DNA from 2 places in the Arthrobacter sp. K41 genome. Region 2 is predicted to be linked to the other one. Evidence: predicted binding sites of a transcription regulator. Region 2 holds the regulator's gene; the other holds the start of a gene.
What was found. The regulator HrcA, encoded in region 2, represses chaperone genes, less so after heat shock. The targets are predictions, from matches to a motif close to TTNGCACTCGNNNNNNNCGAGTGCNAA.
Positions count from the first base shown of each region.

Region 1: groL (chaperonin GroEL) is a predicted target of HrcA. The motif match lies at 2,580-2,606, and genes of this name have one in related genera.

Region 1 is NZ_JBNHEW010000003.1:641,838-646,491, forward strand. It holds gene AC5RTE_RS10510 (ABC transporter substrate-binding protein) at 1-693, shown strand, start outside; gene groL (chaperonin GroEL) at 776-2,404, opposite strand; gene AC5RTE_RS10520 (ABC transporter substrate-binding protein) at 2,684-3,814, opposite strand; gene AC5RTE_RS10525 (cold-shock protein) at 3,961-4,167, opposite strand; gene AC5RTE_RS10530 (LytR C-terminal domain-containing protein) at 4,343-4,654, opposite strand, start outside.
Region 2 is NZ_JBNHEW010000001.1:447,622-457,976, forward strand. It holds gene AC5RTE_RS02095 (PhoH family protein) at 1-807, opposite strand, end outside; gene AC5RTE_RS02100 (GerMN domain-containing protein) at 1,167-2,117, shown strand; gene AC5RTE_RS02105 (16S rRNA (uracil(1498)-N(3))-methyltransferase) at 2,137-2,919, opposite strand; gene dnaJ (molecular chaperone DnaJ) at 2,922-4,049, opposite strand; gene hrcA (heat-inducible transcriptional repressor HrcA) at 4,129-5,142, opposite strand; gene AC5RTE_RS02120 (DUF3097 domain-containing protein) at 5,318-6,172, shown strand; gene AC5RTE_RS02125 (DUF4870 domain-containing protein) at 6,333-6,752, shown strand; gene AC5RTE_RS02130 (2'-5' RNA ligase family protein) at 6,817-7,329, shown strand; gene AC5RTE_RS02135 (hypothetical protein) at 7,326-7,628, opposite strand; gene hemW (radical SAM family heme chaperone HemW) at 7,785-9,014, opposite strand; gene lepA (translation elongation factor 4) at 9,051-10,355, opposite strand, start outside.

The DNA of each region.
Region 1 (4,654 bases), on a different contig from region 2:
ATTATATGGCTGCGCCAGCACGGCGAGAACCTCTACTCGGAGGACGGCAAGCTGGACTTCGACACGGCAACGGCCGCGTCATTCTGGGAGCGCCTGAAGGAACAGCGTGATTCGAAGGCGAGCCCGCCGGCCACCGTTGCTACCGAAGACTCCGGGGCTGGACTTGAAGAAAGCCTCTTCGGCACCAACCGGGTGGGTATGGCGTGGTGGTGGACCAACCAGCTCGGCTCCCTGGAGGCGACCACCGGCAGCAGCATCAAAATGCTCCGGGCACCGAGCAATGACGGCTCCTCGGCAGGCAACGGCATGTACTACAAGCCCACCATGTTCTGGTCAGCTTCGTCACGGTCCAAGCACCCGGAAGCCGCCGCCACCTTCATCAACTACCTGGCCAACAGCCCTGAAGCCGGAGCGATCCTGATGACGGACCGGGGCGTGCCCACCAACCCTGAGATCGTCGACAGCATTACGCCCTCCCTGAAGCCTGCGGACACTACCGTTGTGGGCTTCCTGAAGGACATCGCGCCTGACATGAAGGAAGCACCGCCCGTTCCCCCGGTGGGCGCCGGCAGTGTGCAGAACGTCATCAAGCGGTACACGGACGAAGTCCTCTACGACCGCCTCACTCCGAAGGCAGCCGCGGAAGCCTTCAAGAAGGAAGTTGAAGGAATGCTGGCCGGCGCCAGGAAGTAGTAAAAGCCGGAACACACAAATGCGGCCCCTCCGAAGAGGGGCCGCATTTGTGTGTCTACGGGACAAGCCCGGCGCAGGAGTTTTAGAAGCCGCCCATGCCGCCCATGTCATCGCCGCCGCCAACCGGAGCGGGGTTCTTCTCCGGCTTGTCAGCCACAACTGCTTCGGTGGTGAGGAAGAGGCCGGCAATGGAAGCCGCGTTCTGCAGGGCAGAGCGGGTTACCTTGACGGGGTCGTTCACACCGGCAGCCAGCAGGTCGACGTATTCGCCGGTTGCGGCGTTCAGGCCGTGGCCGGCAGGCAGTCCGCGGACCTTGTCGACGACAACACCCGGCTCGAGGCCGGCGTTGAAGGCAATCTGCTTCAGCGGAGCATCGATGGCAACGCGGACGATGTTGGCACCGGTTGCCTCATCGCCGGAGAGCTGCAGGTTGGCGAATGCCTTGGCACCGGCCTGGATGAGGGCCACGCCGCCGCCGGCGACGATACCTTCCTCAACAGCGGCCTTTGCGTTGCGCACTGCGTCTTCGATGCGGTGCTTGCGCTCCTTGAGCTCAACTTCGGTTGCGGCACCGGCCTTGATGACTGCCACGCCGCCGGCCAGCTTGGCCAGGCGCTCCTGCAGCTTCTCGCGGTCGTAGTCCGAATCGGAGTTTTCGATCTCGGCGCGGATCTGGGACACGCGGCCGGCGATCTGGTCGGCGTCGCCGGCACCTTCGACGATGGTGGTCTCGTCCTTGGTGACAACAACCTTGCGTGCCTTGCCCAGGAGTTCCAGGCCGGCGGTTTCGAGCTTGAGGCCAACTTCCTCGGCGATGACCTGGCCGCCGGTGAGGACGGCAATGTCGGCAAGCTGCGCCTTGCGGCGGTCGCCGAAGCCCGGAGCCTTGACGGCGACGGACTTGAAGGTGCCGCGGATCTTGTTGACGATCAGGGTGGCCAGGGCCTCGCCCTCGATGTCCTCGGCGATGATCAGCAGCGGCTTGTTGGACTGCATGACCTTTTCGAGGACAGCAACCAGTTCCTTGACGTTGGAGATCTTGGAGTTGACGATCAGGATGTAGGGATCCTCGAGGACCGTTTCCTGGCGCTCAGTGTCAGTCACGAAGTACGCGGAGATGTAGCCCTTGTCGAAGCGCATGCCTTCAGTGAGCTCGAGCTCAAGGCCGAAGGTGTTGGACTCCTCGACCGTGATGACGCCTTCCTTGCCCACCTTGTCCAGGGCCTCGGCGATCAGGGCACCGATTTCGTCGTCACCGGCGGAGATCGACGCAGTAGCGGCGATCTCTTCCTTGGTTTCGATTTCCTTGGCGGAGTTCAGCAGCTCGGCTGTGACGGCCTCGACGGCCTTCTCGATGCCGCGCTTCAGGGACAGCGGGTCGGCACCGGCAGCAACGTTGCGCAGGCCTTCCTTCACCAGTGCCTGTGCCAGCACGGTAGCCGTGGTGGTGCCGTCGCCCGCGACGTCGTCAGTCTTCTTGGCAACTTCCTTGACCAGCTCGGCGCCGATCTTCTCGTAGGGGTCGTCCAGTTCGATCTCCTTGGCGATGGAAACACCATCGTTGGTGATCGTGGGGGCGCCCCACTTCTTCTCGAGGACGACGTTGCGTCCACGCGGGCCGAGGGTGACCTTAACGGCGTCGGCGAGGGTGTTCAGGCCCCGCTCAAGGCCGCGGCGTGCCTCTTCATCAAATGCAATGATCTTGGCCATAACGGCAGTAGTCCTTTCGGGACAGTCGTTAAGATTTAACCTTCGCTGCAGTGCCCGCGACGGACGATCCTTGGCCGTTGGCCTCTGTATGCCTCCGGGTACGGATCTCACTCCAGTTAGGTGTTTCTTCGCTCCACGACCGGTACAGTGCGCCGCCGGCCGGAACCAGCTTCGCTTAGCAGTCGGTACGTCAGAGTGCTAACTCAATAATTAGCACTCCCTAAGTGAGAGTGCAAGCGAAAGGGAACGGAAAACGTCGTGGCAGGCCCGTAGCGGCGATCAGTCCGAAGCCCGCCCCGCCGTCTCAAGGCCGCTCACCGACGGGAGGTTGTCGGCACCGTAAGTGAAGACGGAGAAGGTGGCCGAGGTGATGTCCCCGTTGGCGTCGAAGGCAATCGGTCCTGACTCGCCGTCGTAATTGGCCTCCTGCCCCGACTTCAGAAGTGCCAGGCAGCCCTTGTAGGACAAGCAGGACCCCGCTGCCCCGGCCGCCGCTGCCCCTTCCGCGGATCCTCCCGAAACAGAGATCAGGTTCGCGGCAATTGACCTGCCGGCATCGTCCTGGGCCCTCGCTGCGGCCAGGGCAGCAAGGGCAACAGCGTCATAGGCCTCGGCGGCGAAAGACACGTCCTTCAGGCCCGCGTCCACCGCCAGGAGCCGTGCCTGGAAGTCGGCGTCCGGAAGCTGTCCGGGAATTACGGCTCGGGCGCCCTCCAGGTACCCCGCGGCCACTCCGGAGCCATAGCGCGCGAAGGCGCCGTCGCTTAGGATGAGTTGCTTCCCGTGAACAGCTGAATTGGCCAGTTCCGCCAGGGCGCCCTGGGCACCGTCGCGGGCTATGAGAATCACGGCGCCCGGTCCAGCCTTCGCCGCAGCCTCGGCCGCGCTGCCCGCGTCGCCCGGGTCAAAGCCGGCGGTGGACCGCACTTCGACACCGGCCTGTCCGGCAGAGGCGGCGACGAAGTCCGACAGGTCCTTGCCGTAGGAGCCTTCCTGGTACAGCACTGCAAGTGACGTGGCGCCGGCGTCCTTGGCCAGCTTCACCAGGACCGGGCCCTGGGCGACGTCGGCCGCTGCAGTCCGGAAGTAGTAGCCGCCGCTGCTGATGCTGCTGAGACCGGCGGCAGTGTTGGCGGGCGAGATCAGCGGAGTGCGGGAGCGGGAGAGGACGTCCATCGCCGCTGCCGCGTTGGTTGAGTCGGTGGGGCCGATGACGACGTCCGCCTTCGCGGCCGTCAACGCCTGGGCCTGTTCTGCCACAGCTTGCCCCGTGATTGGGGGAAGAAGTTCCACCGGCCTGCCCTTGTGGCCGCCGGCCGCATTGATTTCCTGCACGGCGAGTTTGGCCGCCGCAAGTTGCGGTGCATTCAGGAAGCCGCTTTGGCCCGTGTTGTCCAGGATCAGTCCCACGCGAAGGGTAGCGTCCCCGGAAGCCTCTGCGGCCTCGACCCGTGCATTGCCGGGAACCCCGGAACAGGCGGTCAGAACAATGGCAGAGCAGACCGTAGCCAAAGAAAGCGCCCGGCGGAAGGTTGCAGGGCGCGGGTTGACAGCTTTCACCCGGCCGGCCGGACGCTTTCCGCCTGCGGGCCCTTCTCGCCTTCGCCCACTTCGAGCTCCACCCGCTGGCCCTCGTCCAGCGCGCGGTAGCCTTCACCCTGGATCGCGGACCAGTGGACAAAGACGTCATCGCCGGAGCCGTCAACGGTGATGAAGCCGTAACCCTTTTCGGCGTTGAACCATTTGACGGTTCCCTGTGCCATGCTGACCACTCTTTTCCTTTTGTGTCCTGCATCTGTGCGGCCCGTCCGGGTGCCCCAAACGATCACTGGAGTCACTCTAGCGAAGACCTTGCCGGGGCGGCGGGGTGTTCCGCGGCAGCTGGGCGGAAGTTATTGAGGCGTAACTGCCGGAAGCGGGACGGAGGCTGTCAGGGAGTCACCGGTAGCCGGGACCAAGCACCACAACCAGGGGCATCTGGAACTCGGTGCTGTTGACCACCGTGGGAATGCCGAGAAGAGCCCCCAGTGCCTGGGCGCTGGGCAACTGTTCTGCTCCCTGGTAGAAGATGACGGAGGCCTGCTGTGGTGATCCCGACCAGTTGCCCACCTGTCCCAGCGTCCAGCCGTCCGCCTGGACTGTTCCACCGACCCGGCCGGCAAGTCCAGCCGTTCCGGCAGCGTTGTAGATTGCCACGCTTTGAGTCTTGTCGATGAACGCGGGAGCCGACGTTGGCCGGGCCGGCTCCGG
Region 2 (10,355 bases):
CTGCTCGGGCGTGGTGTTCTGCGCCTCGTCCAGGATGATGAAGGCATCGTTGAGGGTGCGGCCGCGCATATAGGCCAGCGGCGCCACTTCGATGGTGCCTGCTGCCATGAGCCGCGGTATGGATTCCGGATCCATCATGTCGTGCAGGGCGTCGTACAGCGGGCGCAGGTAGGGATCGATCTTGTCGCTCAAGGTACCGGGAAGGAACCCAAGCCGCTCCCCCGCCTCGACTGCCGGGCGGGTCAGGATGATCCGGCTGACTTCCTTCTGCTGCAGTGCCTGCACCGCTTTGGCCATGGCCAGGTAGGTCTTGCCCGTTCCGGCGGGGCCGATTCCGAAGATGACAGTATTGGCGTCGATGGCGTCAACGTAGTTCTTCTGGTTCAGCGTCTTCGGCCGGATGGTCTTTCCGCGGCTGGACAGGATGTCGTGGGTCAGCACATCCACAGGGTTCTGCATGGACTGCGTGCGCAGGAGTGCGACGAGCTGCTGCAGCACGGCCGGGCTGATGACAGTACCGCGGGCAACGAGTCCGCGGACCTCGTGCAGGAGCCGCATGATCCGCGGGACATCCGCCGCCGGGCCGCTGATGGAGAGCTCGTTTCCCCTGACGTGGAAATTGACGTCGGGGAACTGCTCCTCGATGAACCGCAGCGCCTCGTCGTGGCTGCCCAGCGATTGAACCATCTGGTCGGAATTGTCGAAGAGGACCACTTCGGTACGGACGCCGGGAAGTGTGTGGGGAAATTCGCCCGCTGCGCCCTCGCCGGTGACAAGCCTGCGCTTTCCGTTAGCTGATTCAGTCATAGTGCTGGCCCGCAGGCCTGTGATCCCCTCGATGTCGAAACAGTAGCTGTCAGCTGGTATGCGGCGGATGTTGCCGTTGCCTCCAGCAGTACCTTCCATCCTACGCCAGCAGGCACTCCTGGCCCCATACCGCATCCGGGCTTCCGGTGCTTTCCGGAACGGGCACAGCACTTGTTCCCGTTATTAGGTATCAACTTCATATCGGCCTCATATCGTTCCCGTTGCAGTTGGCCGGCCCGGCGCATCCCGGCGCATCTGCTCCCCGGGGCTGTGCAATGCTGGAAATCCAGCCCGCTGCTGGAACACCATGGCCGACCGGGGATCGGCCTATCCGACCAGGAAAGGACAGGGCAATCAAGGTGCCGGAAACCGCAGCGCCCCGCCGCGCCCGTGACCTCTTCAGCGGCGCCCGTTCAACGGTCTTCGCCGGTCTCCTGCTCGTGGTCCCTGCCCTGACGGGCTGCATCGCCGAACCGGGGCCAGCGCCCACCGGCCTCCTGTCCTCCAGCCCGGGAACCACATCCAGTGCCCCATCCACCAGCGCTCCCCTGGAGACTACACAGTCCTCCAACAAAGCACCCGTCTACTGGATCGGCCGCAGCAACAGCAGCGTCTTCCTCTATCGGGAATTCCGGGAGGTTCCCGGTCAGGAGAATCCGGTGACGGCCGCCCTCCGCGCCATGATGTCCGAAAAACCGCTGGATCCCGACTTCTTTACGCCGTGGCAGAATCCCCGCGAGCTTGCTACGTCGATCTCCGGCAAGGACGTCATCACCGTGGATGTGTCGGAGGATGCCTTTAACAGCAATCTTGACGCCGATATGGCAGCCCGGGCGGTTCAGCAGCTGGTTTATACCGCGACCGCGGCGGCGGCGAGTTCGGGGTTAATTGATTCCGGGCAGCAGATCCGCGTCCGGATTCTTGTGGATGGCCACACCGACTACGTCGCCTTTAACCATGTGCAGCTGGGCTCGCCGATGGCCCGGACGGCGGGGCTGGTGGCTCCCGTGTGGGTCATCGACCCCCAGGAGAACGTGGAGATGGCGAACGGCAGTGTCAAGATCACTGGCCGGAGCACAGTTCCGGGGGGCAAGCTGCGCTGGCAGATCCTGCGGTCCGAAAATAATGGAAACAAGACCCCCTTCCTGACCGGTGAGACAACAGCAGCTGCGGACCCGGCACAGGCAGGCGTATTCACCCTGGCCCTTAACCTGCCGGAGGGGGACTTCGAGTTGCGCGTGGCCCAGACCTCCAGCCCGGAAGGCCAAGAGGACGGCAGCGAAGACACCCGGAGCTTCAAGGTCCGTTAGCCCTGCTGTTGTTCCCGGCTCAGAGAGCCGGCGCGGCCCAGCGGCCCAGGACGTCGCTGGCAAGGACGACGGCGGCGGGTCCGGCAGTTGACGAACGCAGCACATGGTGCCCCAGGAGAGCCGTGACGGCGCCCCGGCCGCACAGCCTCGTCACTTCCCGCTGGCTGATGCCGCCCTCCGGCCCCACGATCAGGAGTACTTCCCGCACCCCGTCCGCGGCCCCGGTTTCGAGCCACGTCGCCAGGACTGCCCGGAAGGGGCGCACGGCATCTTCGTGCAGGATAACGGCAAGGCCCGCTTGCTCCACGGCGTTGGCAAGGCCGGCAGTGTCGACGGCAGCCCGCACCTCGGGGATCCAGGCGCGGCGTGCCTGTTTCGCGGCGGCGGAAACAACCGACTGCCACTTGGCGTGCGCCTTGGCCGCACGGTCGCCTTTCCAGCGCACGATGGACCGCTCGGACTGCCAGGGGACGACGGCGTCGATGCCAAGTTCGGTGGCCGTTTCAATGGCAAGCTCATCCCGGTCGCCCTTGGCCAACGCCTGGACCAGCACCAGCCGGATGTCCGGCCGGTGCTCAACAACCACTGAGTCACAAGCCACTTCGAGCATGGAAGGCGAAGCAGCTGTGACCTTGCCGCTCATCCGGGTCCCGGCGCCGTCCACAATGTCCACCGGCTCACCCGGTGCCAGCCGCTTAACGGTGACCGCGTGCCGCGCCTCGGGTCCTTCCAGGACAAAAGTCCCTGCCGGCACCATCCGGTCCAGTGACCCGGGCGCGGTGAAAAAGACGGGGTTGCTCACCGCTACAGGTTACCGAGCCGGTCCCGGAGCTTGGCGAACATGCCGCCGCCGGCAGCAAGTTTGCCATCGGTGATCTGCTCGCCGCGAAGTTTGGCCAACTGCCGCAGCAGGTCCTCCTGCTGCGCATCGAGCTTGGCGGGAGTCTCCACCTGGAGATGGACCTTCAGGTCGCCGCGGCCGTACCCGCGCAGATGGGTGACGCCCAGTCCGCGCAGGGTGATGATTTCGCCGGACTGGGTGCCGGCCTTCACGTCGATCTCCTGGGGCCCGTCGAAGGTTTCCAGGGTTACGTCGGTGCCCAGGGCAGCCGCCGTCATGGGAATGTTCAGGGTGGCGTGCAGGTCGTCGCCTTCCCGGACATAGGTGGCATCGTTGTTGACGCGGATTTCCACGTACAGGTCGCCGGCGGGACCGCCGGCGGGACCGGCTTCGCCCTGGCCGGACAGCTGGATGCGTGTCCCTGTGGCGACGCCGGCAGGAACCTTGATGGTCAGGGAACGGCGGCTGCGGATCCGGCCCTGCCCGCTGCACTCGTTGCAGGGGTCCTTGATAACAGTTCCAAAACCTTCGCAGGTGCCGCAGGGCGCGGCGGTCATGACCTGGCCCAGGATTGAGCGGACAGCCCTCTGGACCTGGCCGCTGCCGCCGCAAATATCGCAGCGCTCAGGATGGGTTCCGGGCCGGCAGCAGGAGCCCTCACAGGTGGGGCAGAGTACTGCCGTGTCCACTTCGAGCTTCTTGTTGACCCCAAATACGGCGTCGCGGAGCTCGATCCTGACGCTGATGAGCGCATCCTGCCCGCGCCGGACCCTTGAGGCGGGGCCCGTGGTGCCACCTGCGCCGAAGAAGGTGTCGAAGATGTCCTGGAAAGCGAAGCCCTGGCCGGCGTAGGCCCCGCCGCCGAATCCGTTGTCCGTGCCGTTCTCGTTGCCGGTGGTGTCGTAGACCCGGCGCTTCTGGGGATCCGAGAGAACCTCGTAGGCGTGGGTTACTGCCTTAAAGCGGTCCGCAACATCTTCACCGGGATTCACATCCGGGTGAAGGGTTCGGGCCAGCTTGCGGTAGGCCTTCTTGATCTCTTCCCCGGTGGCATCCGGTGCGACTCCAAGGACTTCGTAGTGGCTGCTCAAAGTTTGTATCTCTTCCTTGTTGTTCTGCCTGCAGTCGTGCTGCATACACTGCTGTGCGCCCAGGGGCGCTGTACTGCGGTCAGGGTCCCAGGATCCGTGACAGGTAACGGGCCACAGCCCTCACTGCCGCCATGGTGGTGGGGTAATCCATCCTGGTGGGACCCAGCACGCCGATTTTGGCGACACTGTCCGGGCCGTAGCCCGTGGCCACGACGGATGCCTCCGCCAGGCCATCGTAGGGGTTTTCACGCCCGATGCTCACGGCAACTCCGCGGTGGTCCTGCGCCATCTCGCTCAGCAGGCGCAGCATCACCACCTGCTCCTCGAGCGCCTCCAGCACAGGTCCGATGCTTAGCGGAAAATCAACGTTGGACCGCGCAAGGTTTGCTGTGCCGGCCATCACCATCCGGTCTTCGCGGCTGCTGTGGGCCAGGGCCTCCAGCCCGTGCGCAAGTGCCTGGGCTGCCTGGCGTTGACCGGGGGCAGCCCCGGACACCACTGCGGGCAGGGACTGTCCGAGCTGCGCCAGGGGAGTTCCGGCGAGCGATCCGAGGAAGCGGCCGCGCAAAGCAGCGATGGCATCATCCGCGAGGTCCTGCCCGACGTCGATGACCCGCTGTTCAACCTTGCCGCTGTCGGCGATCAGTACCACCAGCACCTTCCGCGGGGCAAGGAGAACGAATTCGATGTGGCGGACCAGTGCCCGGTTGAGGTGTGGGTACTGGACCACCGCCACCTGGTTTGTCAGCTGGGACAGGAGCCGGACGGTGCGTTCCAGCACGTCGTCAAGGTCGTCCGCGCCTTCGAGCAGTGACTGGATGGCACGCCGCTCAGCCTGGGACAAAGGCTTTACTGCGGAAATCTGGTCGACGAAGAGCCGGTAGCCCTTGTCGGTGGGGATACGGCCTGCGCTGGTGTGCGGTGCGGTGATCAGTCCTTCGTCCTCAAGCGCTGCCATGTCGTTGCGGATGGTTGCGCTGGAGACACCGAGATGGTGCCGCTCCACCAGGGCCTTGGACCCGACGGGCTCACGGGAGTGGACGTAGTCCTCCACTATGGCCCGCAATACTTCCAGTTTGCGCGGCTCGCTCACACTCCACCTCCATCCAGGTTCAGGGCAGTCGTTCTGCCCGCACCGTATCTCTCCAGGGGTTAGCACTCGACATGCCCAAGTGCTAACAGTCTAATATGACTCGCCCCGTTGTTAGCATTGGTACCGCTCCGGGCGAAATTCCGGGCCACCATCCAGCACGAAGCGGAGTGATTCCATGCATTACCAGAACTGGGGAGCCCAGGACCTGTCCGCACCTGCCCGGACGCAACTGCCGGAAGTACCCGTGGAGCGGGGCATGGTGCTGGAGGATGTCCAGTCCGGCTGGGTGGGCGCGGTGACCCGGGTAGAGAAATCGGGTGGAATGCATGTGGTGGCCCTGGAGGACCGCCGCGGCAAGTCCCGGTCCTTCCGGCTGGGTTTCGGGTTCCTCCTTGAAGGGCAGGCAATCCGGCTGATGCCCCCGTCCCCGCGGCCGGCCGCGGGCTCCGGGGCCGCGGCCGGCAGGACGGCGTCGGGTTCTGTCCGGGTGGCTGGGCAGCGGGCCCAGGTTGCCAAGGCGAGCCGCATCTGGGTGGAGGGAAAGCACGACGCCGAGCTCGTCGAGAAGGTATGGGGCGATGACCTTCGGGTGGAGGGCATCGTCGTCGAACCCCTCCACGGCATTGATGACCTCGCTGCCGCTGTGGCCGATTTTAAGCCGGGCCCGGCCAGGCGCCTGGGGGTGCTCGTGGACCACCTGGTGCCCGACTCAAAGGAGTCGCGCATTGCCGAATCCGTGATGTCCTCTCCCGGCGCTGCAGGCAATGTGCTGATTGTGGGGCACCCCTACGTTGACGTGTGGCAGGCAATCCGCCCGGCTGTGCTGGGAATCGAGAAATGGCCGGTGGTGCCGCGCGGGCAGGACTGGAAAACCGGCATCCTGTCCGCCTTCGGCTGGCCTCACGAGACCAAAGAGGACATCGGCCTCGGGTGGCAGAAGCTGCTGGGCGCCGTCCGCAGCTACGCCGATCTGGAGGCGTCGCTGCTGGGGAGGGTGGAGGAAGTCATCGATTTCCTCACCGTCCCCTGAGCCCGCCGCGGGCCGGGCTGTCGCGCTGCCGGAAGGCGGATAGGGTCGGGCATCGGCGTTGCACCCAGTATTCTTGGTACTGCGGTGCCTGCCGACCGCAGGACCGCCAGCAGGCATGGCATTCTTAGTCAGCACCATTGCACTCCAGAAGGAACAGACTGTGGCAGAAAATGCACGCGATCACAGGGACAGCCCGGTGGGCCAGGCCCGTTCGGAGTACCACGGCGTTCCGGCGAATGCCCTGCCCCTGACAGCCAGCGAAGACCGCCAGTGGGCCACGCTGGCCCACTTCGGCGGCATCTTGGGCTGCGTTCCTTCGCTCCTGATCTACCTGATCTTCCGTGACCGTGGTCCGTTCACTGCGCAGGAGTCAAAGGAGGCGCTGAACTTCAGCCTGCCGCCCACCATCGCCGCAGTGGTTGCCAACATCCTGGTCTTCGTGCCGGTGATCGGCAACATTTTCGCCGTTATCGCCACCCTGATCTGGATTGGTCTGACCTGCTTTTCGGTGGCTGCCGGAATCCATGTCAACCGCGGCCAGCCGCACCGCTACCCGTACAACCTGCGCTGGATCAAATAACGCAACCGGGCTCTGGGCCAGAGTAAAAGCCATAGCATCTGCGTCCGTCAGGCATGATGGGGAAATGCGCAGCGTCGAGTTGACCTTCGGGGAATCCACGGATTCTTCCATCAGGACTGATTGGGCCACGCTCTCGGAAGCCGGCCTGCCGAGCCTCGCCTCGCACACCTCCCCCAGCAACAGGCCACACATCACACTGGCCGCAGGCAACCTGCTCGATGTTGGGCGGGACATCCATGACCTGTGGAGCGGGCTGCCGTTCAGTATCAGGTTTTCAGGCCTGGTGGTCTTTCCTGCCGGGGCCGGCAAATACGTTCTGGCGCGCTTGGTTGTGCCGGCGGCGGATCTACTCCAACTTCACGCCCGGCTGCATCAGCGGTGTACCGGCGCCTACGAAAACACCCTTCCGAATGCCTGGACGCCGCACGTCACCCTTGCCCGCAGGATCCCCGGGCACCGGCTCGGGGCAGCCCTGGATGCCCTGGCGGCCAGGACTGAGGGTCAGTGCGTCGAGGCCCGTCTTTGGGACAGTTCCACCCGTACCATCACGTCCCTGGGCGGCCGTCCTGCGGATTAGGAATTCGTACTGTCGGGAGTGAGGGCACAGCGGACTTCCGCGAAGGAACCATCGGGGTTGAAGCCCAGAAGTACGTGGGTTTTCCTGAGCCAGCGGCTGAACATGATGCTGGACCCCGCGTAAAGCACTAAAGCCGCAACAACAACGAGGAGTGCGGTGGCCGCTGCAGTCCTGTAGGAGTCGTAGCTGGGGTGGCCGGCCGCGATGTCTCCCCGGAGCAGAGGGTAGAGCAGCCCGGTTAAGTAGAGAGATCCTGCCAAAAGCGGTCCACCGAACGCAATCCCTATCCAGGCCCCCACGCGCTTACGCCTTTGCGCGTACCGTCTGAACTGACTTTCCCATTCCTCCCGGTCGGGCACGAGCAAAATTGCCCTCTTGCTTCCCACGTCCTCCCCCAGACTCTTCGTTGCTGTGCACATCATAGGCTTAACCCCCGGACTGCGGGAGGCCGCGCATCAGTCAGGCAGTACGCGGCGGACCACCGCGTCGGCCAGCAGCCTGCCCTTGAGGGTGAGGACGAGGCGTCCCCGGAAGGCTGCGGCCGGCTCCACCAGGCCGTCGGCGATCAGGCCCGCGACCTGGTGGCGGCCTTCGGCACCGAGGGCAGAAACCTCCAGGCCGGCCTGCAGGCGGGCCTCGAGCATCACCCGTTCCACGTTCCGCGTTTCCGGGTCAAGCGTTTCCCTGCCGGCGGCAGGCGAAAGACCCTGCGCCAGACGGCCTGCATACGCGGCGGGATGCTTGACGTTCCACCAGCGGACTCCGCCCACGTGCGAATGCGCGCCGGGTCCGATCCCCCACCAGTCATCACCGCGCCAGTAGGCCAGGTTGTGCCGGCAGGCCTGCTCCGGGGTGCGGGCCCAGTTGCTGACCTCGTACCAGCCGAGGCCGGCTTCGGTGATCAGCTGGTCGGCGAGCTCATACTTGTCGGCGTGGTCGTCGTCGTCGATTCCCGGTACCTCACCGCGGCGGATTTGGGCAGCGAGCTTGGTGCCGTCCTCCACGATCAGCGCGTAGGCGCTGATGTGGTCGGGCCCGTAGGACAGTGCTGTCTCCAGGGAGCACCTCCAGTCCGCCAGCGACTCCCCCGGCGTTCCGTAGATCAGGTCCAGGCTGACGGCGAGCCCGGCCTCGCGGGCCCACTGGACCACCTGCGGGACCCTGGCGGGCGAGTGCGTGCGGTCCAGCACCTTGAGGACGTGCGGAACGGCGGACTGCATGCCGAAGGAGATCCGGGTGAAGCCGGCCTCCTTGAGGATGGCGAGGGATTCCGGCGTGACCGAATCGGGGTTCGCCTCCGTGGTGACCTCGGCGCCGTTTTCAATTCCCCAGTGGTCTATGGCGCGGCGGAGGATCAGGGCAAGATCCTCTGCGGGGAGCAGGGTGGGCGTGCCCCCTCCGAAGAACACCGTGCTCAGCTTCCTGGGAGGCAGGCCGGATTGGGCCAGTACCCGGGCCGCCATCGACACCTCAGAGGCGGCCGTGCCCGCATACGAATCCTGGGAGGCGCCGCCGCCGAGTTCCGTGGCGGTATAGGTGTTGAAGTCGCAGTATCCGCAGCGCACAGCGCAGAACGGGATGTGCACGTACAGGCCGAACGCCCGCTCCGCCGAACCGTCCGCTGCCTGGGCAGGCAGCAGGCCGTCCGACGGCGCGGGGTCGCCGAGGGGAAGGGTGCTAGGCATTGCAGGGGCCTCCGGTGTTGCCGGACGCGGTGTTCACTACTTTTTGGCCTTGTCCTTGGACTCGTCGGTGGTCAGCGCGGCGATGAATGCTTCCTGGGGGACCTCGACCCGGCCCACCATCTTCATGCGCTTCTTGCCTTCTTTCTGCTTTTCCAGCAGTTTGCGCTTGCGCGAGATGTCACCGCCGTAGCACTTGGCCAGCACGTCCTTGCGGATAGCGCGGATGCTTTCGCGCGCGATGATCCTTGAGCCGATGGCGGCCTGGATGGGCACCTCAAACTGCTGGCGCGGAATGAGTTCGCGCAGCTTGGTGGTCATCATGACGCCGTAGGCGTACGCCTTGTCGCGGTGTGTGATGGCGGAGAAGGCATCCACCTGCTCGCCCTGGAGCATGATGTCCACCTTCACGAGGTCGGCCACCTGGTCACCGTCGGCCTTCCAGTCAAGCGAACCATAGCCCCGGGTCTTGGACTTGAGGATGTCGAAGAAGTCGAACACGATCTCGGCCAGCGGCAGCCGGTACCGGATCTCAACCCTGTCCTCGGACAGGTAGTCCATGCCGCCCATCACGCCGCGCCGGCTCTGGCACAGCTCCATGATGGCGCCGACGAACTCGTTCGGCGCCAGGATGGTGGCGGACACCATTGGCTCGCGGACTTCGGAGATCTTGCCCGAGGGGTATTCGCTGGGGTTGGTAACGTGGATAACCTTTTTGTCCTCCAGCGTTACCTCATATTCCACGTTCGGAGCGGTGGAGATAAGGTCCAGGTTGTACTCGCGTTCGAGCCGCTCGCGCGTGATTTCAAGGTGGAGCAGTCCAAGGAAACCCACGCGGAAGCCGAAGCCCAGGGCTGCGGAGGTTTCCGGCTCGTATACCAGGGCGGCATCGTTAAGCATCAGCTTCTCGAGTGCGTCGCGCAGCACCGGGTAGTCCGTGCCGTCCAGCGGATACAGGCCGGAGAAGACCATGGGCTTGGCATCGGCGTAGCCGGGGAGCGAATCGGCAGCCGGCTTCGCAAGGTTGGTGACGGTGTCGCCCACCTTGGACAGGCGGACATCCTTTACGCCGGTGATGAGGTAGCCCACTTCGCCGACGCCCAGACCCTTCGACGGGGTTGGTTCCGGGGAGCTCACCCCGATCTCCAGGAGTTCGTGGGTGGCCCGGGTGGACATCATCTGGATGCGTTCACGGGGGTGCAGCATCCCGTCCACCACGCGGACGTAGGTGACGACACCGCGGTACGTGTCATATACCGAGTCGAAGATCATGGCGCGGGCGGGAGCATTTGCGTCTCCCACCGGGGCTGGAAGATCACGGACAATCTTATCGAGCAGCGCTTC